3 regions of the Micromonospora sp. CNZ297 genome follow, and region 1 is predicted to be linked to each of the others. Evidence: riboswitches for the same ligand, from Rfam matches in the RefSeq annotation. Region 1 holds a riboswitch; each other region holds the start of a gene.
The links. Region 1 has a riboswitch for cyclic di-AMP ahead of FB454_RS20305 (C39 family peptidase). Riboswitches for the same ligand answer to the same signal wherever they lie in the genome.
Positions count from the first base shown of each region.

Region 1 (9,888 bases):
CCTGGCCGCGCTCCTGCACAGAAACAAGATCAGCATCATCTGCGATCAGGAACGATGTACACCGACCACAGGAGCCTCAGGCAAGTGAGCCCGTTCAACCCATGATCAATATGTGGAGATGTTGTGTCCGAGGGATTCGGACACAAAGTCACGGCACCCATGCTCAGCATGGGTGCTCATGCCGTAATCCTATAGCAGCGAGCGGCACTATGGAGTTTCCCGTGTCGGCGTCATGCCGTTATCGGTGACGCACCAAAGTCCACAGAGGGGCTGGTTCGGATTTCGCGCCGGCGGCCCCGGCCTGGCCAACCCACCCGGCATGCTGGACCTGTACGTGTTCGCCCCTGCCCGCCGCGTCGGGCGGCACCTAACCTGACCGCACAAGATGATCGGCTGAGCCATACCAGAGGGCGCACGACGTGCCGTCCTGCCTGCTACTGGGCGCGAACCGAAAGGCGACGGGCACCGGCTCGAACGAGCCGGTGCCCGAGGGCCGGAGATGGGATCAGGCGGAGTAGCCGCGGGTGGCCATCCAGTTCGCCAGGTCGATGGTGGTCATCCAGTAGGCGGCCATGTTCGGGTCGGCGGAGTCGGCGATCCGCACCGTCCGGCCGTCGTCCTTATATCCGACCACGGCGATGTAGTGGCCGCCGGGGAAGGAGTGCCAGCCGCCGTCTGTATCGGTCGCGGAGCCGACGGTGTTGGCGACCACGGCACGGCCGTCGGTGATGGCGGTGACCACGTCGGCCTGGAGCTGGTCGATCTGCGCCGGCGTCGCGGCCTGGCCCGGGATCATGTGCGTCCGGTACGGGTTGCCCTTGACCATCTGGTTGAGCCCGCGAGTGGTGTCCTCCGCCGAGTTGGTGCCGTTCTCGCCAGCGTTCAGCGGGGCGACCATCGCGTCCTGGGTGGTCTCGACGCCGCTCGCGCTGAGCGCGTTGCGCACAGCGGCCGGGCCGCAGTTCCAGTAGGCAGTCTGCGCCTCGTAGGTGTGGTCGAGGACCTTGGTCGACGGAGGCTTCGGCCTCGCCTTCTTGGTCACGTCCGGGTCGGTCGTGGCCCTGTCCTTCGCTGACGGCGACGGCTCGGCGGCGACGCGAGCCTCGCCGCGGGTGGCGACATCACCGAGCCGCGGAGCCAGCCCGGCGGCGGTGTTCCCCTGGCGGACGGGCGCGTTGTGATCGGTGGCGGCCAGCGCCGTGCCGACGCCGCTGGCGAGCACGAGCGCCGCGGCGGAGCCGGCGATGATCTTGTACGGGCGCTCGGTCACAAGACGCCGCAGCTGACGCTTCATGTGGTGCTTCATGTGTTCCTCCACGGGCTGGAGCGGCACAGGCCGGCCCGACGCGCGGAGGAACTCACGCACGTTGTGACTGGGCGGGGTGCCGCGGGGATGGGGAGCGCCCGGTGGGCCGGGCTGGGGGGCAGTTGCCGGGACTCACAGTCAGGCGAGTGTCGGCACCGCGATGCCGTGGAGGCGTGGGGAGTATCGGGAGGTGTTTCGCACGAGGCTGGCACTCCTTCCGTGGCCGCCTACCGGGTTAGCTGACGGATTCGGGCGGGAAGTACGCCCTACCGCGGGCCGTGGCTCGCGGATTCACCCCGGTGTTGCCTGGGTCCCCGGTTCATGAGATCACGATTAGGCGGGTCGGAGCGGCGTCGCCACTTGCGATCGGAAACCGCACCGGACGCGCCGACATTACCGGTGGGTACGTCGTATGCCAAGGGCTCCCACCTGCATAAGCCTCGAACATCGCTACTCTGATCGGAACCTCCAGTTACTCATGCCACTCAATGGGACGAGCAGTTATAGCGGAACCCTCGGGACGTAACCGGACATCGGAATGCTGTTGGCGCTCAATTGCTTGGCCGATCGCCGCATACTCACCCGAATGGCCGTTTCCTGGGCGGCCGTACGTAGCCCCACACCAATTTCAGTCACAATTCAGCAAACCCGGGCCGGCAGCAGCGGCGGTAGTGGTGGTACGGGCCGAGGCCGCGCGCAGACACAAGTCAGTGCGAGCTCCCCGTTACCGCACAGGCGTTCATGGAGATGAAGTTGGCGGCGCTCGTGACACCCGGCAGTCAGCCCGCGCAGACCGCGGGTAGCTCGACGTTCGAATGTCGACGTGGCTTCGACGAAAATCAACCCAATCCCGGCGGGCGGCGTAAGGCCGGATCGCCGCCCTGCCGACGGTTGGGCGCGCGCCGCGCGAAGCAAGTGGGAACCGCGTACGAGAGCATGATCGTCGCGCTGATCGCGGTGGCCCGCTTCAAAATCCGTCACCGCGGGGCCACAGAGCGACCCGACCACGGCTGACCGGGACCGCGGCAATGCCTCGCACCACTCCCGGCGCAGTCCGTCGCCGTTGCGAGTCGGCGATGCCACCATGCTGGCGCTCTCCCCCAACCTGACTTTCTGGATCGTCGAAGCTGACCCGCCCCTACTAAGGGCGGGTAGTAGTTGACCTAGGATGGCGACCGCACCACGTGGGAGCGATGTGTGGGCACCGGCCCGCGCCTCCTTGGCGGAAGGATCAACAGTGCCTTTCCAGCGGCGTCGCCGGGCGGCCTGACCTTGCTTGCTGCATCGCCGGGTCTCGCATGTCCTCAGTCGCCAGCACGTCGCGCCGCGCGCTGGGCAATTCGGGTGTGGCTGGCGCTGTTTCCCGCCCTCATCGTGGCCCTCGGGTTCGCTTCCCCTGCGGCCGCACATTTCAAGCTGCTCCGGGCCGTTCCGGCCGACGGCGCGCGGATCGACGGCGCCGTCCAGGAGATCCGGCTGACGCTCAGCGCCGCCGGCACGCCCACAGGAGCGGGATTCAAGCTTTCCGACGGCAACGGCATCGGCCTACCGGCCGCCAGCCACACGCCCGACGGAGGCCGAACGTGGCTGGTCCACCCGACCGCTCGCCTGACCACCGGCACGTTCAAGCTGCGATGGAGCGTCGCGGCCCCGGACGCCCACCCCCTGACGGGTGTCATCACGTTTACGGTGGCCTCGCCTCCCCCGACGCCCGGAACGGCCGCTAAACCCCAGGCAACAGCCAGCCCGCACGGACATGCCGGCCATGGTGGGCCAGGTGTGCCCCCGGCTTCGCCGTCGGCACACGCGGGAGGACACGCTGTTGGCCACACCGCCGACGCGGAACAGGCGCCGGTGCGGTTTGTCGGCGCCGTCGGGCGTTGGCTTTCCTACGGGGCGATCCTGCTCGGTGTCGGTGGTCTTGTCTTCGCGTTGACCACACTGGTCGGCACACGCAGTGACATCCGGGTGGTGCAGATCTGGGTGCGGACGGCGGGGCTGGCGGTGGCGGCTGGAGCGGCCTTTGAGCTGGTTGCACTCGCGGCGGTCTTCAGCGAGCAGGGCACCTTCGCCTCGGCGGCCAGCGCCTCGTCGGTGACCGCCCTCAGCCAGACACCGGTGGCCGCCGGCCTGGTCCTGCGACTCACCGGTGCGGCCGGTCTGCTCGTGTCCGGTTCACTCGAAGCGGCGCTGATTCGGGGCCGGCACGCGGTCGGGCGTCACTCCGTTCCGACCGTCGCAGCGATACCCACCGACTCCCGGAACCTGGTGACGGCTGCCGCCGTCAGCGCGGCCGGCGACGGCGTTCAGCGGGTGCGAGCGCGACCGGTGCGGCCTGTGCTCATGGCGGTCACCGTGGCACTGCTGCTGGGTTCCTTTCTGGTCGATGGGCACACCGTCACCGCGGAACCTCGGGCCGTCGTCGTGGCGGCCGATTTCGCCCACACCATTGCCGCCGCGGTGTGGGTCGGCGGAGTTCTTCTCCTGGCTGCCCTGTTGCTGAGCCGCGCCCGCCTCGGCGTACCGACGGGTGCCGCCGAAATGGCGGTGCGATTCTCCATACCGGCCACCGCCGCGGTAGCGCTCACGGGTGTCGCTGGCGTCGCGTTGACCCTGCTGATCCTGGAACGGCCGGGCCATCTCGTGACCACCGACTGGGGGCGGGTGCTTCTCGTCAAGGTCGCCCTGGTGGCGGCTGTTGCCCTCGTCGGGCTGTACAACAGCCGGCGCGTCGTGCCCAGGCTGGATGACCGCGCGATGGACGCCACTTATCAGCTACGCCGCACTGTCCTGGTCGAGGCGTTGCTGATGGTCGCCGTCGTGCTGGTCACCGCGATCCTCGTCAACGCCGAGACGTAGTCGGCAGCAGCGCGTGACAGGAGTCGAGGGCACCTCACCGCCAGGGCCGCCTCGCGTGGGTCGGGCGCTGATCGTATGAATGCGCCGGTGGATCAGTCGGGATCAGACTCATCCACCGGCGTCAGACAGGCGGTTGATGGATTCGGTCAGGCCGCGGGTACTGTCTCGGCCTCGTTAACAGGCTGTCGCTTGGCCGCGCGGAGGGTGAGACCGGCGGTGAGGGCGCCTGCGGCGGCGATGATCCCGGCGCCGACGAAGGCGGCGGAGTATCCGTCGGTGAGGGCGGGCAGATCGCCGAGCCGGTCGGCGCCGGCGGCGGAGGCGACCGCGGTCATCGCGGCCAGGCCGAGCGCGGAGCCGACCTGGTAGCCGGTGTTGACGATGCCGGAGGCGAGTCCGCCCTCCTCGGGGCGGGCGCTGGAGATCGCCGTACCGAGCGACGGGATGAACGCCAGCGACATACCCAGCGCCGCGACCAGCGAGGCCGGCAGCACGTCAACGGTGAAGCTGCCGTCGGGGCGGACCAACGCGAGCCAGCCGAGTCCGACGGCGAGGACCGCGAGGCCGGTGACCACCATGGGCTTCGGGCCGAAGCGGGCGATGGCGCGCGGGGCGAGCGCGATCATGCCGATCATGATGAGGATGGTCATCGGCAGCAGTGCCGCGCCGCTGGGGAAGGCGCTGTAGCCGAGGACCTGCTGCAGGTAGAGGTTGAGGAAGAACCACATCGGGATCCACGCCGCACCGAGCAGAAGTTGGGCGACGTTGGCGGCGGCGAGGTTCGGCGCCCGGAAGATCGACAGCCGCATCAGCGGCTCCCGGCGGGCCGCCTGGATGGCGACGAACGCCGCGAGGGCGACCACGGCTCCGGCGAGCACCAGCCAGGTCTGCCCAGAGGCCCAGCCCACCTCGGGGGCGCGGACGATGCCGTACACCGCGGCGCCGAGACCGATGGTGACCGTGAGGGCGCCGAGCACGTCCAGCGAACCGCGGCGGGTACCGCCGGCGGGCATCAGGGCCGGGGTGGCCAGCAGCGCGAGCGCGGCGATGGGAATGTTGATGTAGAAGACCCACGGCCAGCTGAGGTATTCGGTGATGACGCCGCCGAGGAAGACGCCCGCGGTGCCACCGGCGGGTGCCGCCGCGCCGTAGAGGGCGAGGGCCCGGGTGAGTTCCCTGGGTTCGGCGCCGAAGAGCATCATCAGCAGCGTCAGCGCCGACGGGGCGATCAGCGCCGCACCGGCTCCCTGTACGGCGCGGGCGGCCAGTTCGACCGTGACGCTGCCGGCCAGGCCCGCGGCGGCGGAGCCGATGAGCAGGACACCCCAGCCGGCGGCGAACATCCGCTTGGCGCCGAACAGGTCGGACAGCCGGCCGCCGAGCAGGAGCAGGCCGCCGAACGCGACGACGTAGGCGTTGAAGACCCAGGACAGGCTCTCCGGTGAGAAACCCAGATCCGCCTGTATGCGTGGTAGCGCGACGCCGATGATCGAGGTGTCCATGATGACCATGAACTGGGCGAGGGCGATGAGTCCGAGGGCCCACCAGCGCTTCGATCCGGATGACATCGTGATCACTCCTTTTCTTACCCCTAGGGGGTATGGGTAGCGGCAATTTTGTACCCCCCACCGGTACCTGTCGTCAAGTGATCCGGATGACATGCCAGGGTAAGCACACGGATCGGTCGAGGTCTTGAGGGGCATACCGGGGAGGGGTATATTCAAACGCCTGCGGGCCGGCGCACAGCCGACCGTCGACGGACGGACCTTGCGCACCGTCACGCCATCGTCTGCGACACCGAGGAGATCCCATGTGCGGCAATGAAGCCAGCTGCGGCTGCGGCACCATCACGATCGACAGCGCCCCGGCGGCCCAGGGCACCGGCAGCGGCGCCCGGAGCACCTACCAGGTGTCCGGCATGACCTGCGGCGGCTGCGCCAAGAAGGTGACCGGGCACGTCTCCGAGATCGCCGGCGTGACCGACGTCCAGGCCGACGTGGCCGCGGGCACCATCACCGTTCTCAGCGAGAACCCGTTGGACACCGCCGAGGTCCGCGCGGTCGTGCAGCGGGCCGGCTACCAGCTCGTGGACTGACCCGCGGGGCATCTCGCATCCCTGGGGCACCGGTTGGCGCCCAGGGATGCCGCCTTGCCATCCGTCCCGGCGACGAGGAGACCGAGTTGACCGTCAACGATCGTTCCCGCCCCGATGAGCTCGTCGTGTACGGCACCGGCTGGTGTCCCGACGTGCGACGCAGCCGCGCCCTGCTCGACGCCGCCCGCATCCCGTACGTGTACGTCGACGTCGATGAGGACCAGGCTGCGGCGGACCTGATCCGTGGCCTGCAGCAGGGGCAACGTCGCATTCCCACCCTGGTGTGGCCGGACGGCAAATTCCTGGTCGAGCCCACCGACGACCAACTGCGTGCCCACCTGACCAGCAGCGGCCATGAAACCGGTGGCCTCGCCGGCTGACGCTTCCATCCCACGCGTCAGAGTGCGCGGCGGCCGTCTAGAGACAGGTGAGGACCGCGGCGAGCATGCCGATGCCCACGGGCGCCCCGAGGGCGGCCGCAGCGAACGCGGTCCGGGTCGCAAGATTGCGGCCGTGCGGGGTACGCGACTGAAGCCGCTGCAACCGGACTCCCACTTCTCCCCCGGCCATCGACAGGGCGGACGGCGGATGGGGCGCACCAGCGAAGCTCAAGAGCGCATTGCGCACGGCCGCATGGCCGCACTCCCGGACGGCCGCAGCGTCCGCACGCAGCTCGACTAGCAGACGGACGGCGGCGGGTGCTTCCCGCGTCAGCGGCAGCCAGGGAACGGCCGATGCAAGCCCTTCCACGGCGGATACCAGCAGGTGGTGGCGCTCGCGCAGATGGGCGCGCTCGTGGCTCAGCACCGCGGCGAGCTGATCCGCCGGCAGATCTCGGGTACAGCTGGCGAGCACAGTCAACCCGCCGGCCCCGCCGAGGCTGTACGCCAACGGGGTGGGGTGTGGGATCCACAGCACCGCCCCGTCACCGGGCTCGGCCGCGCCGCCGGAGAGAGCCAGCAGATCCCCGTGCACGCGCCGGGCGCGACCGGCCGTCCGGGCGCGGCGGACGCAGGACGCGGCGAACTTCGTGAATGCCGCGACCATGGCCAGAGCGCCCGCCCCGCCGAGGACCTCGCCGAGGGCCGGGGGACGGCTGGGCCGCGCCCAGTGCCAACACAGTCGGGCGAGGTCATGCAGTGCCCACTCGTGGGCAGCGCCCGGGGCGAGCAACACGGCGACGGCGACGCCGAAGGTGGCCGTCACGGCGACGAGCAGCCCGAGCCAGCCGAGCAGCACGGCGACCGGGTCAGCAACGTGGCGGAAGCAGAATCGCAACGCGACGGGCCCCCACCAGGCGGCGGCCACGACACCGGCGACCAGTGCCAGCGCGATGCTCACGCCCCGGGCTCCCGCTCGTGGAGCACCTGCTTGATGATGTGCAGTTCCCGATCCGAGGCCGACCTGGCGAAATGCAGAAGCACCAGGTCGGGGTCCGTGCTGGTCTCGAGCACCTGACGCAGCGTGCGAGCGGCGATTTCCTCCCGGCTGCCGGCTGGGCGATAACGGTAGGCCTTGCCATCCTTCGCACGCGCCGCCCAACCCTTGCGGTGCAGGTTGTCGAGCACGGTGAGAACCGTCGTGTAGGCCAGAGCGCGGTCGGTGGTCAGTGCGTCGAGGACCTCTCTGACCAGCAGAGGTTGGCCGGCCCGCCACAGGACGTCCATGACCGCCGCCTCGAGTCTGCCCAGCTCTGCCACGTGCGCTCCCTTCGTGCCCGCAAGGGTACGCGGGGCGACCCGCCAGGCCAGCAAGGCGCACCGGGACCGTGAGGGCTGGCGAGCACAGAGGCCCGATACCTCAGGAGCGCGCGGCCCGGCCAGAACGACCTCGACGATGGTCCATATTTGCAGACGGCGGAAAGGTTGCGTTCCGCAAGGTTCCACCCCCGCCAGGGCAGGCGTATGAAGTGACCCGAGTCGATGCCGTACCCACCCTCCACGGCACTCCCAGAGGAGCTGGAATGCGCAATAAACTGCTGGCCGCCGCCGGTGCCGCCGCCCTCGCCCTGCTGGCCTTCCCGTCGCCCGCCCAGGCCAACCACAGCTGGGGCGGCTACCACTGGGCTCGCACCGCCAACCCGTTCAGCCTGAAGCTCGGTGACAACGTCAGCTCGCAGTGGGACTCGGCGCTGTCCGGCGCCTCCGCCGACTGGAGCAAGTCCACCGTCCTGGAACGACCGTCGTGGCCGGCTCGGTCAGCCCGAAGACCTGCAAGGCCACCGCCGGTCGGGTCGAGGTGTGCAACTCCACCTACGGCAACAACGGCTGGCTCGGCATCGCCTCGATCTCGGTCACCGGCGGCACCCACATCACCCAGGGCACCGTGAAGCTGAACGACACCTACTTCAACACCGCCCAGTACAACACCCCGGCGTGGCGCAACCTCGTCACCTGCCAGGAGGTCGGCCACACCTTCGGCCTCGACCACCAGGACGAGAACTTCAACAACGCCAACCTCGGCACCTGCATGGACTACACCAACGACCCGAGCACCAACCAGCACCCCAACCAGCACGACTACGACGAACTGGTCACCATCTACTCGCACGTCGACTCGACCAGCACGGTCGGCTCCGCGCCGGCAGGCGCCTCGGTCGGCAACTCCCCGGAGTGCTGGGGCACGCTGGTCAGCGGCTCCCGCGCCGACCGGCACTCCACCTACGTCCGGCACTTCGCCGACGGCACCATGGTCGTCACCCACGTGATCTGGGCCTGATCGTCGGATCGACCGCGGTGGAGGGGTCCGTCGCCGGATCGCCGAGCCGCACAGTGGCCCCTCGCCAGAACGGCGAGGGGCCCACGGTGCTGGTCAGGCCGAGTAGCCGCGCGAGGCGGACCAGTTCGCCAGGTCCGCAGCCGAGATCCAGTAGGTGCCATCACCGACAGGCTGCCAGGGATCGGCGATCTTGAGACGGCCCCCGTCGCTGTCGTAGCCGACCACGGTGAGGTAGTGCCCCACGGGGAAGGATCGGGTGACGCCTTCGGCACCCACGGCGGCACCGATGACGTTGACCACCGGGATGCGCTGCTCGTCGATGGCCTTGGTGAGGTCGGCCCTGAGCCGGTGCACCTCGTCGGCGCTGGCCGATTCGTTGGGAATCTCCACGGTCTTGTACTCCCGCTCGCCCAGGCTGTCGTTGAGCACTCGGGTGATCTCGAAGGCCGAGGCGGTGCCGGCGAAGGTGGTGCCAAGTTCACTCGCCAGCTTGTCCTGGTCTTCGATCTTTCCTTGCGCGCTCAGCGCGATCCGCGTGGAGGCAGGACCGCAGTAGTAGATGTTGGGCTGCGCCTGGAACGTGTAGTCGTTCACCTGTTTGCCGGAAGCTGCTCTGGCTGTCGCCTCGGCAGCAGCCGGGTTGGCAAAGGCAGCTGTCGCCGGACCTGCGGCGACGATGCCGGCAAGAGCCACTCCCGCCGCGGCCACGCATTTCCTCACCACGGCGGAGTTGTGGGTGTTGCTGACCGAAAACCGTCGGGCAGGGTTGTTCATGTATCGCCTCTCCTCGGGGAGCCGCAGCGATCACGCGGACCACTCGCCGCTCTTCTCGGTTCGGCACGCGCCTGCGAGCCGGGATACGCACACCCCGGAGCGTCCGGCTCCGGCCTGCGGTTAAGGACCAACTGGC
Region 1 covers NZ_VISU01000011.1:121,207-131,094, reverse strand. The annotation lists gene FB454_RS35470 (recombinase zinc ribbon domain-containing protein) at 1-88, shown strand, start outside; gene FB454_RS20305 (C39 family peptidase) at 506-1,306, opposite strand; cyclic di-AMP (ydaO/yuaA leader) riboswitch at 1,516-1,656, opposite strand; gene FB454_RS20300 (hypothetical protein) at 2,048-2,320, shown strand; gene FB454_RS20295 (copper resistance CopC/CopD family protein) at 2,651-4,165, shown strand; gene FB454_RS20290 (MFS transporter) at 4,312-5,733, opposite strand; gene FB454_RS20285 (heavy-metal-associated domain-containing protein) at 5,976-6,260, shown strand; gene FB454_RS20280 (glutaredoxin family protein) at 6,347-6,640, shown strand; gene FB454_RS20275 (M56 family metallopeptidase) at 6,678-7,601, opposite strand; gene FB454_RS20270 (BlaI/MecI/CopY family transcriptional regulator) at 7,598-7,960, opposite strand; gene FB454_RS20265 (zinc metalloprotease) at 8,445-8,978, shown strand; gene FB454_RS20260 (C39 family peptidase) at 9,072-9,752, opposite strand.

Region 2 (9,888 bases), on a different contig from region 1:
GGCTTGGCCAGCCACTGGAGCGCGGTCGAGTCGAGCGCGACCCCGACCAGTTCGACGGCCGCGACCAGCCCGAACAGGGGCAGCAGCCAGGAGCGCCTCATCGGGCCGGCTGCCAGCCGGGACGGCCGAACAGGTAACCGAGGCGGTGCCGCCAGGAGTCGGCCCGGCGTACGTCGGACCAGATCGCGGCGAACTCGTGGGTGGCCACCCGCAGCGGGTTGTAGGTGCCGATGTTCTTGGTGAGCCCGTAGCGCGCGGTGGCCCGCTCCGGCTCGAAGCTGCCGAACAGCCGGTCCCAGACGATCAGGATGCCGCCGTAGTTGCGGTCCAGGTACTCGGTGTTCGAGCCGTGGTGCACCCGGTGGTGCGACGGCGTGTTGAAGATCCACTCGATCGGCCGGGGCAGCACGTTGATCCGCTCGGTGTGCAGGAAGAACTGGTACAGCAGGCTGACCGACTGCTGGAGGAAGATCATCCACGGCGGGATGCCGAGCAGCGCCAGCGGCAGCCAGAACGGCAGCGAGGTCATCGGCGTCCAGCTCTGCCGCAACGCGGTGGAGAAGTTGTAGTAGACGCTGGAGTGGTGCACGACGTGGCTGGCCCAGAGCACGCGTACCTCGTGGTGCGAGCGGTGGAACCAGTAGTAGGCCAGGTCGTCGGCGAAGAACAGGATCACCCAGGTCCACCAGTCGCCGGGCGACAGGTGCACCGGCGCCACGGTCCACAGCGCCGCGAACAGGCCGACTGTGAGCAGCTTCCACGGGAAGCCGATGATCTGGCTGCCCAGCCCCATCGACAGGCTGGTGGTGGTGTCGCGCAGCTCGTAGCCGCGTTCGTCGTCGTCGGGCAGGAAGCGGTAGGAGACCGCCTCGATGACGATCAGGAGCAGGAACGCCGGGACGGCGTACAGCACGGCGGGGATCATGCGCGCGCTTTCCTTCCGGGTGTGGGGGTGGTGGGGGTGGTGACCGGCGCGGTCAGCAGCGCCCGGGCGTGCCGGGCCGCCGCCGCGCCCTGACCGGAGGCGACCGACGCGGCGAGACGGCGGTGCCCGGCCACGTCCAGCAGTTCGGCCGCGCGGGCGTCCGGGGGGACGTCGCCGACCGCGAACGTGCCAGCCACGAGGCTGTTGAACGCGAGCTGGTAGGCGGTGTTACCGCTGCCGCGCACGACCAGCCGCCAGATGGCGATGTTCGCCTCGTTCATCAGGTCCAGGTCGGGGGCCAGGTCGCCGTACTCCTCGGCGGCCCGGACCAGGGCGGCGACGACCGCCGCGTCCGCGCGCTCGGCGCAGAGCCGGGCCGCGTCGATCCCGACGCAGGCCCGCATCTCCAGCATGTCGCGCACCAGCGTCTCGACCGGGAGTACGTCAGTGGAGCGGGCCAGGGACAGCGCCAGGTCCAGCCCGGCGTGGACCCGCCAGTCCAGCACCCGGGTCGCGCCGCCCTGGCTGACCCGGACCAGGCCGAGCTGTTGCAGGCGGCGCAGCGCCTCCCGGACCGCGTGCCGGTTGACCTCGAACGCGCCGGCCAGCTCCCGCTCGCCGGGCAGCGTCTCGTCCGGTGCGTACCGGCCGGACACGATCGCGTCGCGCAGCCGCCCGAAGACGTGGTCGGAGACCGAGACACGAGGCGCGGGATCGAAGGTCATGCGCAGAAGTGTGGCCCCGAACACATCAACCCGTCAACTGGTTGTACCAGTGGATTTCGGGGGCGGCCGGTGCGTGCCGCAGCCGTCACCCCTCGTATCCTTTCCGCCGTAGGCCCGCCAGAGGAGAGGGAGTCGGTGTGAGCAACCGCGTCGAGACGTTGGAGTTCCAGGCCGAGGCTCGTCAGCTGTTGCAGCTGATGGTGCACTCGATCTACTCGAACAAGGACGTCTTCCTGCGCGAACTGATCTCGAACGCGTCCGACGCGCTGGACAAGCTGCGGCTGGAGTCGCTCGTCGACAAGGAACTGTCGGCGGACACCTCCGACCTGCACATCGAGATCGAGGTCGACAAGGACGCCCGTACGCTCACCGTGCGGGACAACGGCATCGGCATGACCCGCGACGAGGTGGTCGGCCTGATCGGCACGATCGCGAAGTCCGGCACCGCCGAGCTGCTGCGCAAGCTGCGCGAGTCCGCCGACGCCGCCGCGTCCCAGGATCTGATCGGCCAGTTCGGCGTCGGCTTCTACGCGACGTTCATGGTCGCCGACAGGGTGACGCTGCTGACCCGCCGTGCCGGGCAGTCCGGCGGCACCCGCTGGGAGTCCGCGGGCGAGGGCACCTACTCGATCGAGGAGGTCGAGGACGCGCCCCAGGGCACCTCGGTCACGCTGCACCTCAAGCCGGTCGACACTGACGACAACCTGCACGACTACACCGCCGAGTGGACGATCCGCGAGATCGTCAAGCGCTACTCCGACTTCATCTCGTGGCCGATCCGGATGACTGTCGACAAGCCCGGCGAGGACGGCGCCACCACCCGCGAGGAGCAGACGCTCAACTCGATGAAGGCGCTCTGGGCGCGCTCGCGGGACGAGGTCGACGAGGCCGAGTACAAGGAGTTCTATCGGCACGTCGCGCACGACTGGGCCGACCCGCTCGAGACGATCCACATGCGCGGCGAGGGCACCTTCGAGTACGAGGCGCTGCTGTTCCTGCCGTCGCACGCCCCGCTCGATCTGTTCTCCCCGCAGGGCCGCCGGGGTGTGCAGCTCTACGTCAAGCGCGTGTTCATCATGGACGACTGCGACGCGCTGATGCCCAACTACCTGCGCTTCGTCAAGGGCGTCGTGGACGCGCACGACCTGTCGCTGAACATCTCCCGGGAGATCCTCCAGCAGGACCGGCAGATCCGCGCGGTGCGCCGGCGGCTGGTCAAGAAGGTGCTCGCCACGCTCAAGGACATGTCCGCCGAGTCGTACCGCACGTTCTGGACCGAGTTCGGCGCGGTGGTCAAGGAGGGTCTGCTGGAGGACCCGGACAACACCGAGACGCTGCTGGAACTGGTTCGCACCGCCAGCACCCACGACCCGGCCGAGCCGACCACGCTGCGCGACTACGTGGAGCGGATGAAGGACGGCCAGACCGAGATCTACTACGCCACCGGCGAGAACCGGGCCACCATCGAGAACTCGCCGCACCTGGAGGCGTTCCGCGCCAAGGGCTACGAGGTGCTGATCCTCACCGACCCGGTGGACGAGGTGTGGGTCGAGCGCGTCGGCGCGTACGACGGGAAGACGCTGCGCTCGGTCGCCAAGGGGCAGGTTGACCTGGAGACCGAGGAGGAGAAGGAGAAGGCCGAGGCGGAACGGCAGGAGTACGCCGACCTGCTCACGTTCCTCGGCGGCGCGCTCGCCGACAGCGTCAAGGAGGTGCGCCTGTCCACCCGGCTGACCACCTCACCGGCCTGCGTGGTGGGCGACGCGCACGACATGACGCCGACGCTGGAGAAGATGTACCGGGCCATGGGCCAGGAGGTGCCCCGGGTCAAGCGGATCCTGGAGCTGAACCCGGCCCACCCGCTGGTCACCGGGCTGCGCAAGGCACACGGGGAGGGCGGCGACACGGCCGCGCTGACCGAGACCGCCGAGCTGCTGTACGGCATGGCGCTGCTGGCCGAGGGCGGCGAGCTGGCCGACCCGGCCCGGTTCACCCGGATCCTCGCCGACCGCCTGGCCCGCGGCCTGTAGCCCCACCCCGACCCGGTTCGCCCGACCCGCCCCGGCGAGCCGGCGTGATCGACTCCATGCCGCCGAGGTGGCGGTATCGGCATGCCACCGATACCGCCACCTCGCCGAGCCGGTGTCGACTCCGCTCGGAAGTCGATGGTCGGGCGGGTGTCGGGTCAGTTGCGTGATCCACTCCAGCTCGCCGAAGTGGTGGTATCGGACGGGCTCTGACCCCGCCATTTCGCCGAACTGGTGTTGATCACGGTGGGTCTCCCAGACTGGGGACGAGCGCTTGGGTGTCCCAGGGTGGGGGAGGCTGGTCCCGTTTGGAGGGACCTCAGGCGGTTGTCGTGGCAGCCGGTTGGTCGGCAACGGCTCGCCGAGGTGGCGCCGCCACCTTGGAGGCGGGTCGGCTCAGGGGAGCGCGGGGTAGAGCGCGGCCACACCGCCGGACAGTCCGGCCTGGACCCGGCGCGCCACGTCGTCGGCGAGGATCTCGTAGCTGTCGGACTCGATGCCGTCGGCGGCGAGCCGGGCGACGTCGGCCGGGTGGGCCTTCGGGCCGGGTACGGCGGCGGCCATCTCGGTGTCCATGTAGCCCACGTGCAGGCCCGCGACGCGGACGCCCCGGCCGGCCAGCTCCTGGCGCAGGGCGTTCGTCATCGACCACTCGGCGGCCTTCGCCGCGCCGTACGCGCCGACGCCGGGGAACGTGAACCAGGACAGCGCCGACAGCACGTTCAGGATCGTGCCGCCGCCGTTGGCCACGATCTGCGGCGCGAACGCCCGTACCACCGACAGCGTGCCGAGGTAGTGCGTCTCCATCTCCAGCCGGATCTGCGCGAGGTCGCCGTCGAGCAGGTCGGTGCCGGTGCTCACGCCGGCGCTGTTGACCAGCAGCGTCACGTCCCCGGCCCGCTGCGCGGCGGCGGCCACCGACTCGGGGTCGGTGATGTCGAGGCGTACCGGGGTGACTCCGGGCAGGTCCACGGTGTCCGGGTTGCGGGCGCCGGCCCAGACGGTGGCGCCGCGTGCGACGAGTTCGGCGGCCAGGTGCCGGCCGAAGCCGCGGTTGGCGCCGGTGACCAGGGCGGTGCTTCCAGCGATCTTCATGTCTCGCTCCGAGGTGTGGGGAAGGGAGGGGTCAGGCGGACAGCAGGCCCGGACCGGGCAGGACGGCCAGCTCGCCGGGGGGTACGTCGTGCCCCGCGCCGCAGCGCAGCCGGGCGTGCACCGCGGCGCCGCACTCCTCGTGGGCCACCCGCACCGCCGGGCCCGCCTCGTCGGCGGCGTACGTGTCGCCCCACTGCCGCAGCGCGACGAGCACCGGGATCAGGTCGCTTCCCTTCGCAGTGAGCACGTACTCGTCGCGGGTGCGCTGCCCGGGCTCCCGGTAGGGACGCCGGTCGAGCAGCCCGTCGGCGACGAGCTGCTTGAGGCGTGCGGCGGCCACCGGCTCGCTGACGCCGACCCGCCGGGCGAAGTCGTCGAAGCGGCGGGTGCCGAACGACGCCTCCCGCAGCAGGAGCAGCGTGGTGCGGTTGCCGACCACCTCCAGCGCCCGGGCGATCGAGCAGTTGGCGGTGGACCAGGAGTCACGCTGCGCAAGGAGGTCCGTCATGGCGTCGACGGTACCCCCTGACTTAAGAAAGCAGAAGTCAGCTACCTCACAGCTGGCCGGGGAAGAACCCGTGCCGGGCCAGCGGCTCGACGATCTGGTGCTCCTCGTACGACAGGTGCGACAGCAGCGTGTCGGTGAGCAGGTCCACCGCCTCCTGGAGCTGCGTGAAGTCGCCGGGCCGCCGGACCAGCTCCACGAGCGCCCGGTCGACGCTCTCCACCACCCCGTGGATCACCACGTGCTCCTCCTCGAGGCGGTCCAGCACCGCGGCCAGCCCGGCCTCTGAGCGGCGCAGGTGCGGGAAGACCGAGGCGTCCTCCAGCCCGTGGTGCTGGGTGACCATCGTGCAGTAGGCCGCGCAGTACGCCCCGAGCGTCCAGTTGTTCTGCCGCATGGTCATCTCGTTGAGCGCGGCCCGCGCCCGGCCCGGCGAGACCGAGCCCTGCTTGACCTGTTCCAGCAGGTCGCGCACCTGGGCCAGCTCCTGGCGCAGATGGTCGTGCACGTCCACCAGGTGCTGCCCGGCGGCCTGTCCCCGGGCCGGGTAGACGTGTCCGGCCGGCGGCGGCGGGGCGCTCGGGCGGGTGGACTCGTCCCACGGGCGGCGCGCGCTCAGGCGTACCCCCGGGTCGGGGGTGGGGGTGACGCCGAGCGTGCTCGGGCCGCCGGCGGTGGTCGGCTCGTCGGCGGCCTCCCGGGCGCCGCCGGCGGGCGTGGCGCGCTCGGCGGCGACCAGTTCCCGGACCGCGGGGGCCACCTCCTGGCCGAAGATCTGGATCGCGCGCGGCTCGTCGCTGCCGAGGATGAACGTGGTGATGCCGTGCTCCAGGGTGAGCCCGGCCAGTTCCTCCACCCACTGCTCCGGCGGCCCGGTCAGGAAACCGGCCGACGAGCGGGCGAACGTGCCGGTCACGTTGAGCATGCGGCGGATCGCGGCCGGGTCGCGCCCGGCGGCCCGGGCGCCCTCGTCCACGAGCGCGTTCAGGGCGGGCAGCTCGTCGGGGCCCTTGGGCAGGTACGACAGGGACGGCAGCCAGCCGTCCGCGGCGCGGCCCACCAGGCGCAGCATGCGCGGCTTGTAGGCGCCGACCCAGATGCCGACCGGATGCGCGGGCGCCGGGCCGCGCTTGGCGCCGACCACCCGGTAGTGCTCGCCGTCGACACGGATCATGCCGCGGCTGCCGGTGTCCCAGACCTCGCGGATCACCCGGATCGCCTCGTCGAGGGCGTCGACGGCGGCGCCGGGGGACAGGCGCCGCCCGCCCGCCGCCTCGATCGCGTCCCAGAACGCGCCCGCGCCGAGTCCCAGCTCGACCCGGCCGCCGGTGAGCAGATCCAGGCTGGCGACGCTGCGGGCCAGTACCACCGGCTGGCGCAACGGCAGGTTGAGGACGTTTCCGGCCAGGCGGATGCGTTCGGTCGCCGCGGCCACGTAGGACATCAGCGTCCAGGTGTCCAGGAAGCCCGGCTGGTAGGGATGGTCCTGGAACGTGACCAGGTCCAGCCCGACCTGCTCGCACAGCCGGGCCAGCGCCACGACCTGGTCGGGCTGCCCGGCGGCGGGGGTGATGAAGCCGCCGAAGGTCAGCTCGTGTCCGTGATCGGTCATCCGTCAAGCCCTCCCGTGATCTTGCCTGGCCCTGCCACCGTAGCGCCGCCGCCGGTAGCCCGGCCGGGTGAAGAGCGTCACAAGAAGTGGACGATTGTCACAAATCGCTCCTAGCGTCGGTTTCGTTCGCAGACGCGGACACCGCGGGCCGGAAACGCCAAATCCCGCCGCCGTCCCCGGTAACCGGACCTCGCGCGGGAGCGGGGGAACCACACGTTCCACGGTGCATCGTCACCTCGGGGTGAAGCCGCCACCGGCGGCCGGGCTCCTCGGCCCGAACCCGACAGCTCACCTCGTCGGCGTGGAGGAATCCACATGGCAACTGAATACTCTGCCCGAAGCCGCCGTACCGCCCTCGGAGCGGTCCTGGCCGGCGCCGCCGTCGGCGCCGCGACCCTGTTCGGCCCGGCCGCTCCGGCCAGCGCGGGCGTCAACTGGGACGCGGTCGCGCGCTGCGAGTCGGGCGGCAACTGGAAGATCAACACCGGTAACGGCTACTACGGCGGGCTCCAGTTCTCCCGCGCCACCTGGAACGGCTACGGCGGCAAGAAGTACGCCGCGCGCGCAGACCTGGCCAGCCGGTCCGAGCAGATCGCCGTCGCGGAGAAGGTGCGGCGCGGCCAGGGCATCGGCGCGTGGCCGGTCTGCGGCAAGAAGGGCGGCTCGGCGAGCGCGGCGACCCGGTCCGAGCGGGCCACCACAAAGGCGGCCCCGAAGCGGGCCGCCACGCGCAAGGCCGCGCCGGAGCGGGCGGCCACCCGCAGGGCCGCGCCCGAGCGCGCCACGACGACGGTGGCGCCGCAGCCGTCGTCCGGCGCCGGGACGTACCTGGTCCGGCGTGGGGACACGCTGTCGGAGATCGCCGTGACGCAGCGCGTCGACGGCGGCTGGCGCGCCCTGCACGAGCGCAACCGCGCAGTGGTCGGCGACGACCCCGGCCTGATCTTCCCCGGTCAGCGGCTGCGGCTGCGCTGACAGCGGTCCGAGAACGCCCGGCCGGGTCGCCCCGGCCGGGCGTTCGCCCCGTCCGCGACACGCCGCGTCGACGGTGTCCGGCCTGCTCCCGGCGTCCGGGAGACGGTCCGCGACGGCGGTGACCGCGATTCGTCGGAGCCGGTTGCTAGTGTCACGATGCTCGGCTAAGACGTGAAGAAAGCGCGGATATGACCAACGACCCGTTCTCGGCGGCCGCGAGCATCGACGAGCTGCTGACCCGCACGCAGCAGGCGCTCACCGCGATGCGCTCCCGGGCCTCGGCGCACGCCGACGGCGAGCCCGGCGACCTGCTGCGCGCCGAGGGCACGGCCGCCGGCGGCCGGGTCCGCGCGGTCGCCGTCCAGGGTGGCCGGCTGGATTCCGTGACGATCGACCCGGAGCTGGCCGGCGAGCCCCTCGACGTCCTCTGCGGACACTTCGTCACCGCCGCCAACGCCGCGCTGTCCGAGCTGGACGCCCGGGTCAGCGCGTCGGCGCGGGCCGACGCCGACGCGCTCGCCGCCCGGCTCGGCAGCATGGGCGACCAGGCCGAGCTGTTCGGCCGCGCGATGCACGAGGCGGCCGCGCGGATCCACCGCGACCGCGGCACCGCGTCCCAGGGCGCGCGCCGGGCCTGACACGGCGAAACGGCCGGCCCGACACGGCGGGACGCCGGGCCTGACACGGCGGGACGCCGGGCCTGACACGGCGGGACGCCGGGCCTGACACGGCGAGGCGGCCGGCCGCCGGGAGGACGACGACCGGCCGCGCACGCCACGGTCAGCTCAGGGTGACCGCGGTGTCGTCGACGACGAAGGACGTCTGCAACGAGCTGTCCTCCACGCCGCTGAACGAGATGGTCGCCGTGGTGCCTGCGAGCGACGAGATGTCGAAGGACCGCTGCACGTAGCCGGTGGCCTTGTTCAGGTTGGAGTAGGTGGCCAGCGTGGTGCTGCCCGCCTTGACGGTGAGCTTGTCGTACGCGGTGCTGGTGGTCGACTCCGCGCTGTCGATGTGCAGCCAGAAGCTCAACGTCGCCCGGCAGCCGGCCGGGATCGTCACCGACTGGCTGAGCGTGTCGGTGTGCGACGAGCCGTACCCGTCCAGCCACGCCTTGTACGAGCCGCCGTGCGCGGCCTGGCCGCTGGCGGTGGTGATGACGCCGGACGAGGCGCTCCAGCTCACGTTGCCGGACTCGAAGCCCGGGTTGGCGAGCTTGTTGCCGGAGCAGCCGCCCGACGGCGGGGTGGTCGTGGTGCTCGGGGTGGGCGTCGGGGTGCCGCCGGCGCAGGTCGGGTCACCGGACTGGGCCGGCACGCTCACCGCGTCCCAGGCCGCCTTGACCGTGTTGAACTCCGCGCAGCTGCCCGGGTAGAGGTTCTTCGCCGCCTGCAGCGTCCAGGTGCGGTACTTCAGGTACGACGAGGACGAGGTCTTCAGCAGCATGCCGTTGTACATGATCTTCATGGCCTTCTGGATGCCCAGGCCGGTCACGCTGCTGCCGTTGCAGGTCGAGCTGGACGGCTGCCCGTTGGTCGGGCTGCTGCCGTTGGCGAGCAGGTAGAACCAGTGGTTGCCCGGGCCGGCCGCGGCGTGCACCTCGGTCGACGGGATGCTGCTGGAGTAGCAGTTCGGGTCGCCGAGCGCCGACGGGTTGTACATGTTGCGGATCGGGCCGGAGCCGACCAGGTTGATCTTCTCGCCGACCAGGAAGTCGGGCGCGTCGTAGCTGGACGGCTCGTTGGCGAACCACTCGGTGGCCGCGCCGAACGTATCGGCCACGAACTCCTGGGTGCCGCCGCCGGAGATGCCGCCCGGGGTGTTGTCGTCGATGCCGTGGCCGATCTCGTGCGCCACCACGTCCAGCGAGCCGATCCACTGGCCGGCGGTGTTCTTGCCGATCTGCACCTGGCTGCCGTCGTAGTAGGCGTTCTGGTCGTTGAGGCCCACCCGGATCGGCCAGTAGCCGCCGTTGCCGTTGGCGCCGTTGCGGCCCAGCCACTGGGCGAGCATCTTGTGCTCGG
Region 2 covers NZ_VISU01000013.1:172,634-182,521, reverse strand. The annotation lists gene FB454_RS22530 (lysoplasmalogenase) at 1-101, opposite strand, end outside; gene FB454_RS22525 (sterol desaturase family protein) at 98-925, opposite strand; gene FB454_RS22520 (FadR/GntR family transcriptional regulator) at 922-1,650, opposite strand; gene htpG (molecular chaperone HtpG) at 1,788-3,680, shown strand; gene FB454_RS22510 (SDR family oxidoreductase) at 4,074-4,772, opposite strand; gene FB454_RS22505 (winged helix-turn-helix transcriptional regulator) at 4,804-5,280, opposite strand; gene FB454_RS22500 (LLM class flavin-dependent oxidoreductase) at 5,327-6,889, opposite strand; cyclic di-AMP (ydaO/yuaA leader) riboswitch at 7,048-7,206, shown strand; gene FB454_RS22495 (transglycosylase family protein) at 7,205-7,864, shown strand; gene FB454_RS22490 (YbaB/EbfC family nucleoid-associated protein) at 8,053-8,502, shown strand; gene FB454_RS22485 (M4 family metallopeptidase) at 8,645-9,888, opposite strand, start outside.
Region 2: linked by a shared signal. The riboswitch ahead of FB454_RS22495 (transglycosylase family protein) and the one ahead of FB454_RS20305 (C39 family peptidase) in region 1 are both predicted to bind cyclic di-AMP.

Region 3 (9,888 bases), on a different contig from region 1:
AGTCCTCTGGATCATGGGATGACGACCGGCCATCCGTGGGTGAAGCCGCCCGAGCCATTGTAGAAACCCTCGATCACCAGGCCCTTGTGAGTGCCACGCCACATGCTGGTGCCGGGTACCGGCTTCGCATTCTGGAAGGCGCCGGTGATGGCGTTGTCGACCTGGGCCGGCGTCCAGTCGTCGGGGAAGAACGAGCTTTCCCCGCCGTTGCCCTTCTTCGGCTTCCAGGCCCCGTGCGGAGGGTTCAGCGTCGGATCGAAGAACTCCGGTTTGGCGGTGTAGGCCCCGGTCTTGGGATCCTTGACGACACTGCCGGGCTGAAGCCGGCGACCGGGGAAGTCCTCACCGCCGGGCCGGTAGTGGTAGCCCGACCCCTTGGGCATGCCCGGCTTCACGTGGCCGCCCATCACGTGCTCGGTGAAGTGCGGGTTCATCCGGTCGGGCCGGTTACGCGTCTTCGTCCGCTTGAGAAAGCGCAAGGCGGCGCGCATCAACCGGCCGCCTGCTCTACCCCCGCCCATGTCACCTCACCCGTCGACGAGTTTCCAGAGGGCTTCCTGGACGAGGTTGCCGACGATGGTCCGGGCCAGCGCATGGAAGATCGGGATCTCCAGCAGCGAGGCGCCGAAGGTGACAGCCGCGGTGGCGATCGCCTGCGCGATCTGTATGGCCAGGATGACCAGTTGCACGATGACGGCGACCTTGAGGGCGAGCACGATCGCGCCGCAGATGATCAGCCCGGTCCCGGTCAGCACGGCTGCGGTGACGCCGTCGCGCAGGCTGTCGGCCGGGCTGTCCTCCTTGTTCCACCAGGTCTGGAACGCGGTGATGTCCTGGCCGGTGTGCTGGGTCCAGACCGTCGCCGCACCGGTGTTCGCCTCGGTGACCACGCCGGAGAGGGTGCCGGAGAACCCGATCCAGGCGTTGCCCATCTCGAAGAGTTTGGTCTCGTCCGCCTCGGGCCAGGTGTAGCCGAGTACGCCGAGCAGCGACCGCAGCTCGCCGGGTAGCTCCATGCCCATGCTCAGCCTCCCAGCTTCCGCCGCAGGCCGTCGAGGTTGCGGGTGATGGCCGCCTCGGTCTCGGCGTAGCGGACGGCCATCCTGCCGAGGTCGGCGCCGGCGGCGGCGATCTCGTCGAGCGCGCTGTCGAAGCACTCGAACGCGAACGCGGAGACCTCGTCGTGGGCGGCGCCGATCAGTGAGCCGATGTCGTCGGCCCCCCAGGGACGGCCGAAGCCGGCCAGCTCGGCCCGGAAGGCGGTCAACGCCGCACCGAACCGGGTGGCGACGCCGTCCAGCGCCGATCCGGAGGCACCCAGCCGCTCCGGATCGACCTCGACCGGCATCAGCGCCCGTCCTGGCGGGCGAGCCGGTCCTGGGCCTGCATCAGAGCGTCGGTGAACATGCTGAACTGGCGCCCCGCGTCGGCCTGGATGCGGCGCAGTTGCTCACCGAGCGAGCCCAGGTCGACCTCGCCGGGGGCGGTGGCGGCCTGCTCCCGCAGGTCGGCGAGCGCCGCGTTGACCGCAGCTTCGATCTCCTCGGCGAGGGCCTCGCTGGCCATCCGCATCACACGGGGGTCGAGCGTCAGCCCGGTGACCTGTCCGGGTGGGCCGACGGTGACCCGGATCAGGCCGTCTGCGGCCTCACCGACGCCTTCCGGCGGTGCCACCTGCTCGCCCGCATCGGTCTGCCGCTGGAGCGCGGCCATGGTTTCGGACAGCACCCGGCCGAAGCCGGACGGGTCGGCGGGATCGGCCATCGAGGAGCTCCTCCGCATTCGAGGTCGCCTCGCATCCTATGCACCGGAGCCGATCCCGGTGGTCCCGCCGGATCGATGTGGACGGTGGCATCCGCCACTCGGGATCGTCACCGTCCGTACACAGCACTCCGGGCCGGCCCGTGGGCCGACCCGGTGGCGTGTGTGCGTCGCGTACTCAGCTCTTGAAGGCGTCCTTGATCTTCTCGCCGGCCTGCTTGAGCTTGGCGCCCGCCTGGTCGTTGCGGCCCTCGGCCTCGAGGCGCTCGTTGTCGGTCGCCCGGCCGACGCCCTCCTTGACCTTGCCCGCGGTGTCCTGGGAAGCGTTGTCGATCTTGTCGTCCAGACCCATGATGACCTCCACTGATGCGGTTGCCTGACGACAACTGGTTACCCCGTCGGCCGTCGGCTCAATCCCCTCACCCGATCGGGCGGAAGCTCCGCAGCCGCAGGCTGTTGCCCACCACGAACACCGACGAGAACGCCATGGCCGCCCCGGCGAGCATCGGGTTGAGCAGTCCGGCCGCCGCCAGCGGCAGCGCCGCGACGTTGTAGGCGAACGCCCAGAACAGGTTGCCCTTGATGATCGCCAGCGTCCGCCGGGAGAGCCGGATGGCGTCCGCGGCGGCCATCAGGTCGCCCCGGACCAGCGTCAGGTCGGCCGCCTCGATGGCCGCGTCCGTGCCGGTGCCCATGGCCAGCCCGAGATCGGCCCGGGCCAGCGCGGCGGCGTCGTTCACCCCGTCGCCGACCATGGCGACCACGCGGCCCTCCCGCTGGAGCCGCTCGACCACGTCGACCTTGTCGGCGGGCAGCACCTCCGCGATCACCTCGTCGATGCCGACCTCGGCCGCCACCGCCTTCGCCACAGTGGTGTTGTCGCCGGTGAGCAGCACCGGCTTCAGGCCCAGCTCACGCAGCCGCGCGACAGCAGCCCGGCTGGTCGGCTTCACCGCGTCGGCCACCGCGAGCACGCCCCGGGCCCGCCCGTCCCAGCCGGCCAGGATCGCCGTCCGCCCGGCGGCCTCCGCGCCGGTCGCGGCCCGCTCGACCTCCTCGGGTACGTCGAGACCCCGCTCCCGCAGCAGCCGGGCCCGGCCGACCACCACGGTCCGGCCGTCGACGGTGCCGGTCACGCCCAGCCCTTCGGCGTTGGCGAACTCGCCGACCGGAGGCAGCGGTCCGGCCTCGGCCGCGGCTTCGGCGACGGCCCGCGCGATCGGGTGCTCGGAGGCGGCCTCCAGCGCACCGGCCACCCGGAGCAGTTCGTCGGCGTCCTCGCCGTCGGCGGGCAGCACCTCGGCCAGCGCCATCCGGCCGGTGGTGACGGTACCGGTCTTGTCCAGCACCACTGTGTCGACCCGGCGGGTGGACTCCAGCACCTCCGGCCCCTTGATCAGCACGCCGAGCTGCGCGCCCCGCCCGGTGCCGACGAGCAGCGCGGTCGGGGTGGCCAGGCCGAGCGCGCACGGGCAGGCGATGATCAGGACGGCCACCGCGGCGGTGAACGCGGCGGTCGGCCCGGAGCCGGTGCCGAGCCACCAGCCGAGCGTGCCGGCGGCCAGCGCGATCACGATCGGCACGAAGACGCCGGAGATCCGGTCGGCGAGCCGCTGCACCGCCGCCTTGCCGGTCTGTGCCTGCTCCACGAGTCGCGCCATCTGGGCGAGCTGGGTGTCCCCGCCGACCCGGGTGGCGCGGACCACCAGGCGGCCGCCCGCGTTCACCGTGGCGCCGACCACGGCGTCGCCCTGGCCCACCTCGACCGGCACCGACTCGCCGGTGAGCATGCTGGCGTCGACTGCGGACGTGCCCTCCTCGACCACACCGTCCGTGGCGATCTTCTCGCCGGGCCGGACCACGAACCGGTCCCCGACCGCGAGCCGGCCGACCGGGATCCGGGTCTCCTGCCCGTCGCGCAGCACCGCCACGTCCTTGGCGCCGAGTTCGAGCAGGGCGCGCAGCGCCGACCCGGCGGTGCGCTTGGAGCGCGCCTCGAAGTACCGCCCGGCCAGGATGAACACGGTCACCCCGGCGGCGGCCTCCAGGTAGATGTTGCCGGCACCGTCGCCGCGGGTGATGTCGAGGCTGAACGGGTGCTTCATCCCGGGCATGCCGGCGTCGCCGAGGAACAGCGCCCAGAGCGACCAGCCGAACGCGGCCAGCGTGCCGAGCGAGACGAGCGTGTCCATGGTCGCCGCGCCGTGCCGCAGGTTGATCAGCGCGGCGCGGTGGAACGGCAGCCCGCCCCAGACCACCACCGGGGCGGCCAGGGTGAGCGAGGCCCACTGCCAGTAGTCGAACTGCCAGGCCGGAACCATGGCGAGCACGATCACCGGCAAGGTGAGCACGGCGGAGACCCAGAGCCGGGTACGCGCGGTGCGCAGCTCGTCCACCGGCTCCCCGGCCGCTGCCGCCTCCGCCTGCTCGGGCGGCGGCGGCACCACAGCGGTGTAGCCGGTCTTCTCGACGGTGGCGATCAGGTCGGCCGGCGCGGTGTCGTCGGCGTACCGGACGGTGGCCTTCTCGGTGGCGTAGTTCACCGTCGCCTCGACGCCGTCCATCCGGTTGAGCTTCTTCTCGATCCGGGCGGCGCAGGACGCGCAGGTCATCCCGCCGATCGCCAGTTCGATCAGGTTCGGCGCGGTGGGCAGCGCCTTTCCCGTGGCAGTCATCGCGGCACCTCCGGCGCTCAACTGTGCCCGTGACCCGGGGTGCCGTGTCCGGCGTCCGGGGTCGGTGCGGTGGTGGGTGCCGGCGCGGTGGGCACCGGCGCGGTCTGGTCGCCGGCCAGGACGGTGAACTCGGCGGTGTGCACCGCGTCGCCGTGCCGGAAGTCCAGGTAGAGACGGTACGCCCCGGCCGAGGGCACCTCGGCGGCGAACGTGATCGCCGGCCCGGCCGGTGTGCGCCCGTCGCCGGGCGTGCCCTCCGGGTGCACGTGCAGGTACGCCAGGTCGCCCTGCCGCAGCGCCACCAGGTGCCCGTACGCGCCGAGGTAGGGCGCGAGGTCGGTGACCGGCCGCCCGTCACGGCTGACGGAGAGCGTGAGCCGGCTGGTGCGGCCCGGCTCCGGCGTGCCGGTCAGGGTGACCGTGTAGCCGTCGACGGTGGTGCTGGTCGCCGGTGCCGGCAGCGGCCGGGCGGTCAGCTCGCCGGGGACCGTGACGTCCAGGCCGAGGGTCAGCGGCTCGCCGCCTTCGGGGGTGAAGTCGGCGAACGCCCGCCAGACGCCGGGGCCGCCGAGCGGTGAGGCGACCCGCCAGGTGCCGTCGCCGGTCATCTCCGGATGGACGTGCCGGAACCCGGAGAGGTCCCGGCGGGCGACGATCAGGTGCATGCGCTTGTCGTGGGCCACCTCGAAGCGGGTGACCGGCGCGCCGTCCGGGCCGGTGATCCGGAAGGCGAACTGCCCGGCCGGGGCGCCGGCGGGCTGGAACGTGTAGCCGCGCTCGGAGACGAGCAGCCCGCCGGGCAGGTGCGCGGAGGCGCCGCCCGCCTGGCTCTCGTCACCGTGGCCGGTGTCGCCGGCCCCGTGGTCGCTGTCGGTGTCGTCGTGTCGGGTCTCGGCGGCCGGGGCGACGGGATCGGTCAGGTTGCCGATCCCGTACGCCGCGCCGAACACCGCCACGAGGCCGAGCGCGAAGCCGCTGAGCTTCGTCGCCGTGTTCATGGTGTCTCCTCGGTTGTCGCGGGTCCGCCGGACCCGTCACACACCGACGAGGTCGTAACCGGCCTCGTCGACCGCCGCGCGGACCGTGTCCACGTCCAGCGGGTTCTGACTGGTGACGGTGACCCGGCCGCCGGCCAGGTCGACCTGGACGTCGGTGACGCCCGGAAGTGCGCTCAGCTCGGTGCTCACCGAGTTGACGCAGTGCCCGCAGGTCATGCCGTTCACCTGGTAGGTGGTCTCCATCTCGCCCTCCGATCTGATACCCCCCAGGGGTACGTCCCGAACGTTAGCATACCCCCGAGGGGTACGCTATCCTCGGTTTCATGACCGCGCCGTCCAGCCCGACCCGGGGCTACACCGCCAGCAAGGACCAACTCCTCGCCCGGCTCCGCCGGATCGAGGGCCAGGTCCGTGGCATCGAGAAGATGGTCGAGGACGACCGTTACTGCATCGACGTGCTGACCCAGATCTCGGCCATCCAGGCGGCGCTGGACAAGGTCGGCCTGGGCCTGCTCGACGGCCACGCCCGGCACTGCATGCACGAGGGCGCCGCCGAGGGCCGGGCCGACGAGATGGCGACCGAGATGATGGCCGCCGTCGGGCGCCTGATGAAGCGCGGCTGAGCGGGGACCTCCGGCCCTCAGGACCAGGGCACATCGACCCGTGCCGACGCGCCCGGGCGGACGTACCGTCGAAGTGGCGGGCAGGCCGGACCGGCGGACCCGCGGCGACGGACGGAGGGCGGCCCGATGATGTGGCAGAGCCCGATGATGGGCTGGATGTGGATCTGGTCCCTGCTGGTGCTCGGGGTGCTGGCGGGGCTCGTCTGGGCGGCCGTGCGGTGGACCGGCCCGCAGTATCTGGGCCCGACGACGGCCCGGCGCATCCTGGACGAGCGGTACGCCCGCGGCGAGATCGACGAGGACGAGTACCGGCGGCGCCGGGCGGGCCTGGCCTGACCCGAGCGGGGCGCGTCACCGGTCGCGCCGCCCGGGAGCGGCCGGCCGGGCTGTCTACCATGGCCGGGCGACGACCCGGACGTGGTCGACACGTCCGCGCCGGCCGGGTGACCAGACCGGTCCGGCGGACCAGGCGTCGCCGCGACCGTTGGGAGAGACGCCATGGGTGCCGACCACACCCGCCCCGCACCCGCCGCGCCGCCGGGCGTACGACGGCTGCTCGTCGCCGTGGTGGTGCCGCTGTTCGCGCTCACAGTGATCGCGGCGCTGGTGCTCTGGCCCGGGCAGGACCGGGAGCCGGTCGGCGGCGCTGACGTCCCCCGCTACCACGGCACCGTGACCCGGGTGGTCACCGAGCCCTGCCCGCCGACCCCGGAGGCCCCGGAGGGCGGGGGTGGCCCCTGCGGCACGGTGACGGTCACCGCCGAGCAGGGCCCGGACGCGGGCCGGCAGGTCGAGACGCCGATCCCGGCCGGGCCGGGCGCACCCCGGGTCGCGGTCGGAGACGAGGTCGTCCTGGTCGAGCTGACCGACCCGGCCGACCCGGCGGTGAAGTCCTACAACATCGCCGAGCACCAGCGCGGCACGCCGCTGATCTGGCTGATGGTGCTGTTCGCCGCCGCGATCGTGGCGTTCGGCCGGTGGCGCGGGCTCGCCGCGCTCGGCGGCCTGGTGGCCAGCTTCGCCATCCTCCTCGGCTTCGTGCTGCCGGGCATCGGCGCCGGCCAGCCGCCGCTGCTGGTCGCGATCGTGGGCGCCGCGTTGATCATGTTCGTGGTGCTCTACCTGACCCACGGGATCACCGCGCAGACGTCGGTCGCGGTGCTCGGCACGCTCGGCAGCCTGGTGGTCACCGGCGTGCTCGGCCTGCTCGCCACGTCCGCCACCCACCTGACCGGCTTCGGCAGCGAGGACGCCACCACGCTGTCCATGTTCCAGGGCGACGTGGACCTGCACGGGCTGCTGCTGGCCGGCATCATCATCGGCTCGCTGGGCGTGCTGGACGACGTCACAGTCACCCAGGCGGCCACCGTCACCGAACTGGCGCACGCCAACCCCGGACTGTCCCGGCGGCAGCTCTACCGGGCGGCGACCCGGGTCGGCCGGGCCCACATCGCATCCACCGTCAACACCATCGTGCTGGCGTACGCGGGCGCCTCGCTGCCGCTGCTGCTCCTCCTGGTTGCCGACTCCCGCCCGGTGAGTGAGATCCTCACCAGCGAGTTCCTCGCCCAGGAGATCGTCCGCAGCGCGGTGGCGACGCTCGGCCTGATCGCCGCCGTACCGCTGACGACCGGACTGGCCGCGATCGTGACCACCGCCGGGCGGCGCTCGCGCGGCGCGGAGCCGGCGCCACCCGCGGCCCGGCCGCCGGCCGGACGCGACGACGCGCTGGAGGCCCTGGGCGGCGGGAAGAGTACGGAGGCCGCATGGTGACACTCCGCAGCGTGACCATCGATTTCAAACGCGACGCTGGTCACGGTGCGCCACGGCGAAATCTCGCTATTGGTCGGCTTCCGGACGTAGATCCTCAGGAGTGCTGTCAGGTAACCTCGCTGCCGGTCACCGCCGAAGGCGCGCACCGGCGCCAGCGGTGCCGCCGCCCAATCGCCTGCGGGCGAACCGGGGAACCAGGTACATGGGGTGAATCCGCGACAGCGGTAGGGGCCACTTCCGTCCCGAACCCGTCAGCTAACCCGGTCGGCGGCCGACGGAAGGGAACACTGTGACGGCACCCCTGCGCCGCTGGCTGACACCCGTGGTGGCCGTGCTGGCCTCGCTGGCCGTGCTGGCCGGGCCGACCCCGGCGACCGCGGCCCCCACCGCGGCGGCCCCCGGCAACCCCTCGGGACACGAGGAGGACGGCGAACCGCCGCTCATCACCGAGGCGATCGACGCCGCCAACCGGGCCTTCCTCCAGGCCAAGGCGAAGCTCGCCAAGTCCCAGGACCGCCAGCGGCGGCTGGCGGCCGAGGTGAAGACGGCACAGGCCGAGCTCGAAGCGCTCAGCCCGCAGGTCAACCAGCTCGCTGCCCAGTCCTACCGGACCGGCCGGATGGGCGCGATGGCCATGCTGCTGGAGAGCAACTCACCCGACTCGTTCGTCCGCCGGGTCAACGCCCTGGACGAGCTGAACCTCCTCAACGCGCAGCGCCTGGCCGCCATCAACGCGGTCAAGACCCGCGCCGAGCAGGCCAAGATCGCGCTCGACGCCGAGGTGCGCGAGCAGGAGAAGCAGAAGAACGCGATGGAGCGCGAGAAGGTGCAGGCCGAGCGCGCGCTGAAGCTCGTCGGCGGTCTCGGCTTCACCGGCGGCCTGGTCTCCGCCACCTCACCGGTCGCCAAGATCGGCCCCGGCCGCACCGCCGACGGCGGGTGGAAGGCGGAGTCGTGCAGCGAGGACGACCCGACCACCTCGGGCTGCGTCACGCCGCGCACGCTGCACGCGTACAAGGAGGTCCGGCGCGCGGGCTTCAAGCGCTTCGTGGGCTGCTACCGGCCCGGCGGGCCGTGGGAGCACCCCAAGGGCAAGGCGTGCGACTGGTCGCTCCAGAACAGCGGCTTCGCGCCCTGGCACAACAACGACACCCGCCGGTACGGCAACGAGGTGGCCGCCTTCCTCATCCGCAACGCCGACCGGCTGGGCATCTACTACGTCATCTGGAACCGGCAGATCTGGTTCCCGGCCACCGGCTGGAGTTCGTACAGCGGACCCTCGAACCACACCGACCACGTCCACATGTCGATGCTCTGACCCGGACACCACGAGAAGGGGCCGCCCTCGGGCGGCCCCTTCTTCGTCGTCCGTGCGTATCAGCCGGCCAGCGCCGGGTCGGCGGGCGCGGCCGGGGCGGGCAGCGGGGCCGGGGCCTGCGCCACGGTCCGCACCTCGCCACCGGCGAGCCGGTACGACATGCCCACCACCGTGCACCGCCCGGCGGCCACCCGCTCGGCCAGCACGGCGGACCGGGCCAGCAGCGTCTCCACGGTCTGCGCGATGTGGACGTCGACGATGCCGTCGAGGTCCTCGACCCCCTGGCGGGCGGCGCGCAACAGGCTCGGCGAGACCGCGTCCACCACAGCGCCCAGGTGCCCGGCCGGGGCGGCGCCGGTCCGGACCCCCTCCCGGGCGGCCTGGACCGCGCCGCAGGAGTCGTGCCCGAGCACCACCACGAGCGGGGTGCCCAGCACGGTGACGGCGTACTCGACGCTGCCGAGCACCTCCGGCCCGGCGGTGTGCCCGGCGGTACGCACCACGAAGAGGTCACCGAGACCGCGGTCGAAGATGATCTCGGCGGCGAGCCGCGAGTCGGAGCAGCCGACGATCACCGCGAACGGGTGCTGGCCGTCGGCCACAGCCGCCCGGTGCCCGGCGTCCTGATTCGGATGCTGCGGGACGCCCGTGACGAACCGGTGATTACCGGCACGCAGTTCGGTCAGTGCCTGCTCCGGGGTGCTCGGCGTCATGTCCCTCACCTCGTCTACCTGGGGAAC
Region 3 covers NZ_VISU01000028.1:40,536-50,423, reverse strand. The annotation lists gene FB454_RS30865 (EndoU domain-containing protein) at 12-491, opposite strand; gene FB454_RS30860 (WXG100-like domain-containing protein) at 528-1,022, opposite strand; gene FB454_RS30855 (hypothetical protein) at 1,025-1,348, opposite strand; gene FB454_RS30850 (YbaB/EbfC family nucleoid-associated protein) at 1,348-1,764, opposite strand; gene FB454_RS30845 (CsbD family protein) at 1,940-2,113, opposite strand; gene FB454_RS30840 (heavy metal translocating P-type ATPase) at 2,181-4,436, opposite strand; gene FB454_RS30835 (hypothetical protein) at 4,454-5,434, opposite strand; gene FB454_RS30830 (heavy-metal-associated domain-containing protein) at 5,471-5,677, opposite strand; gene FB454_RS30825 (metal-sensitive transcriptional regulator) at 5,758-6,057, shown strand; gene FB454_RS30820 (SHOCT domain-containing protein) at 6,184-6,393, shown strand; gene FB454_RS30815 (YibE/F family protein) at 6,556-7,830, shown strand; cyclic di-AMP (ydaO/yuaA leader) riboswitch at 7,985-8,115, shown strand; gene FB454_RS30810 (coiled-coil domain-containing protein) at 8,120-9,148, shown strand; gene FB454_RS30805 (carbonic anhydrase) at 9,208-9,861, opposite strand.
Region 3: linked by a shared signal. The riboswitch ahead of FB454_RS30810 (coiled-coil domain-containing protein) and the one ahead of FB454_RS20305 (C39 family peptidase) in region 1 are both predicted to bind cyclic di-AMP.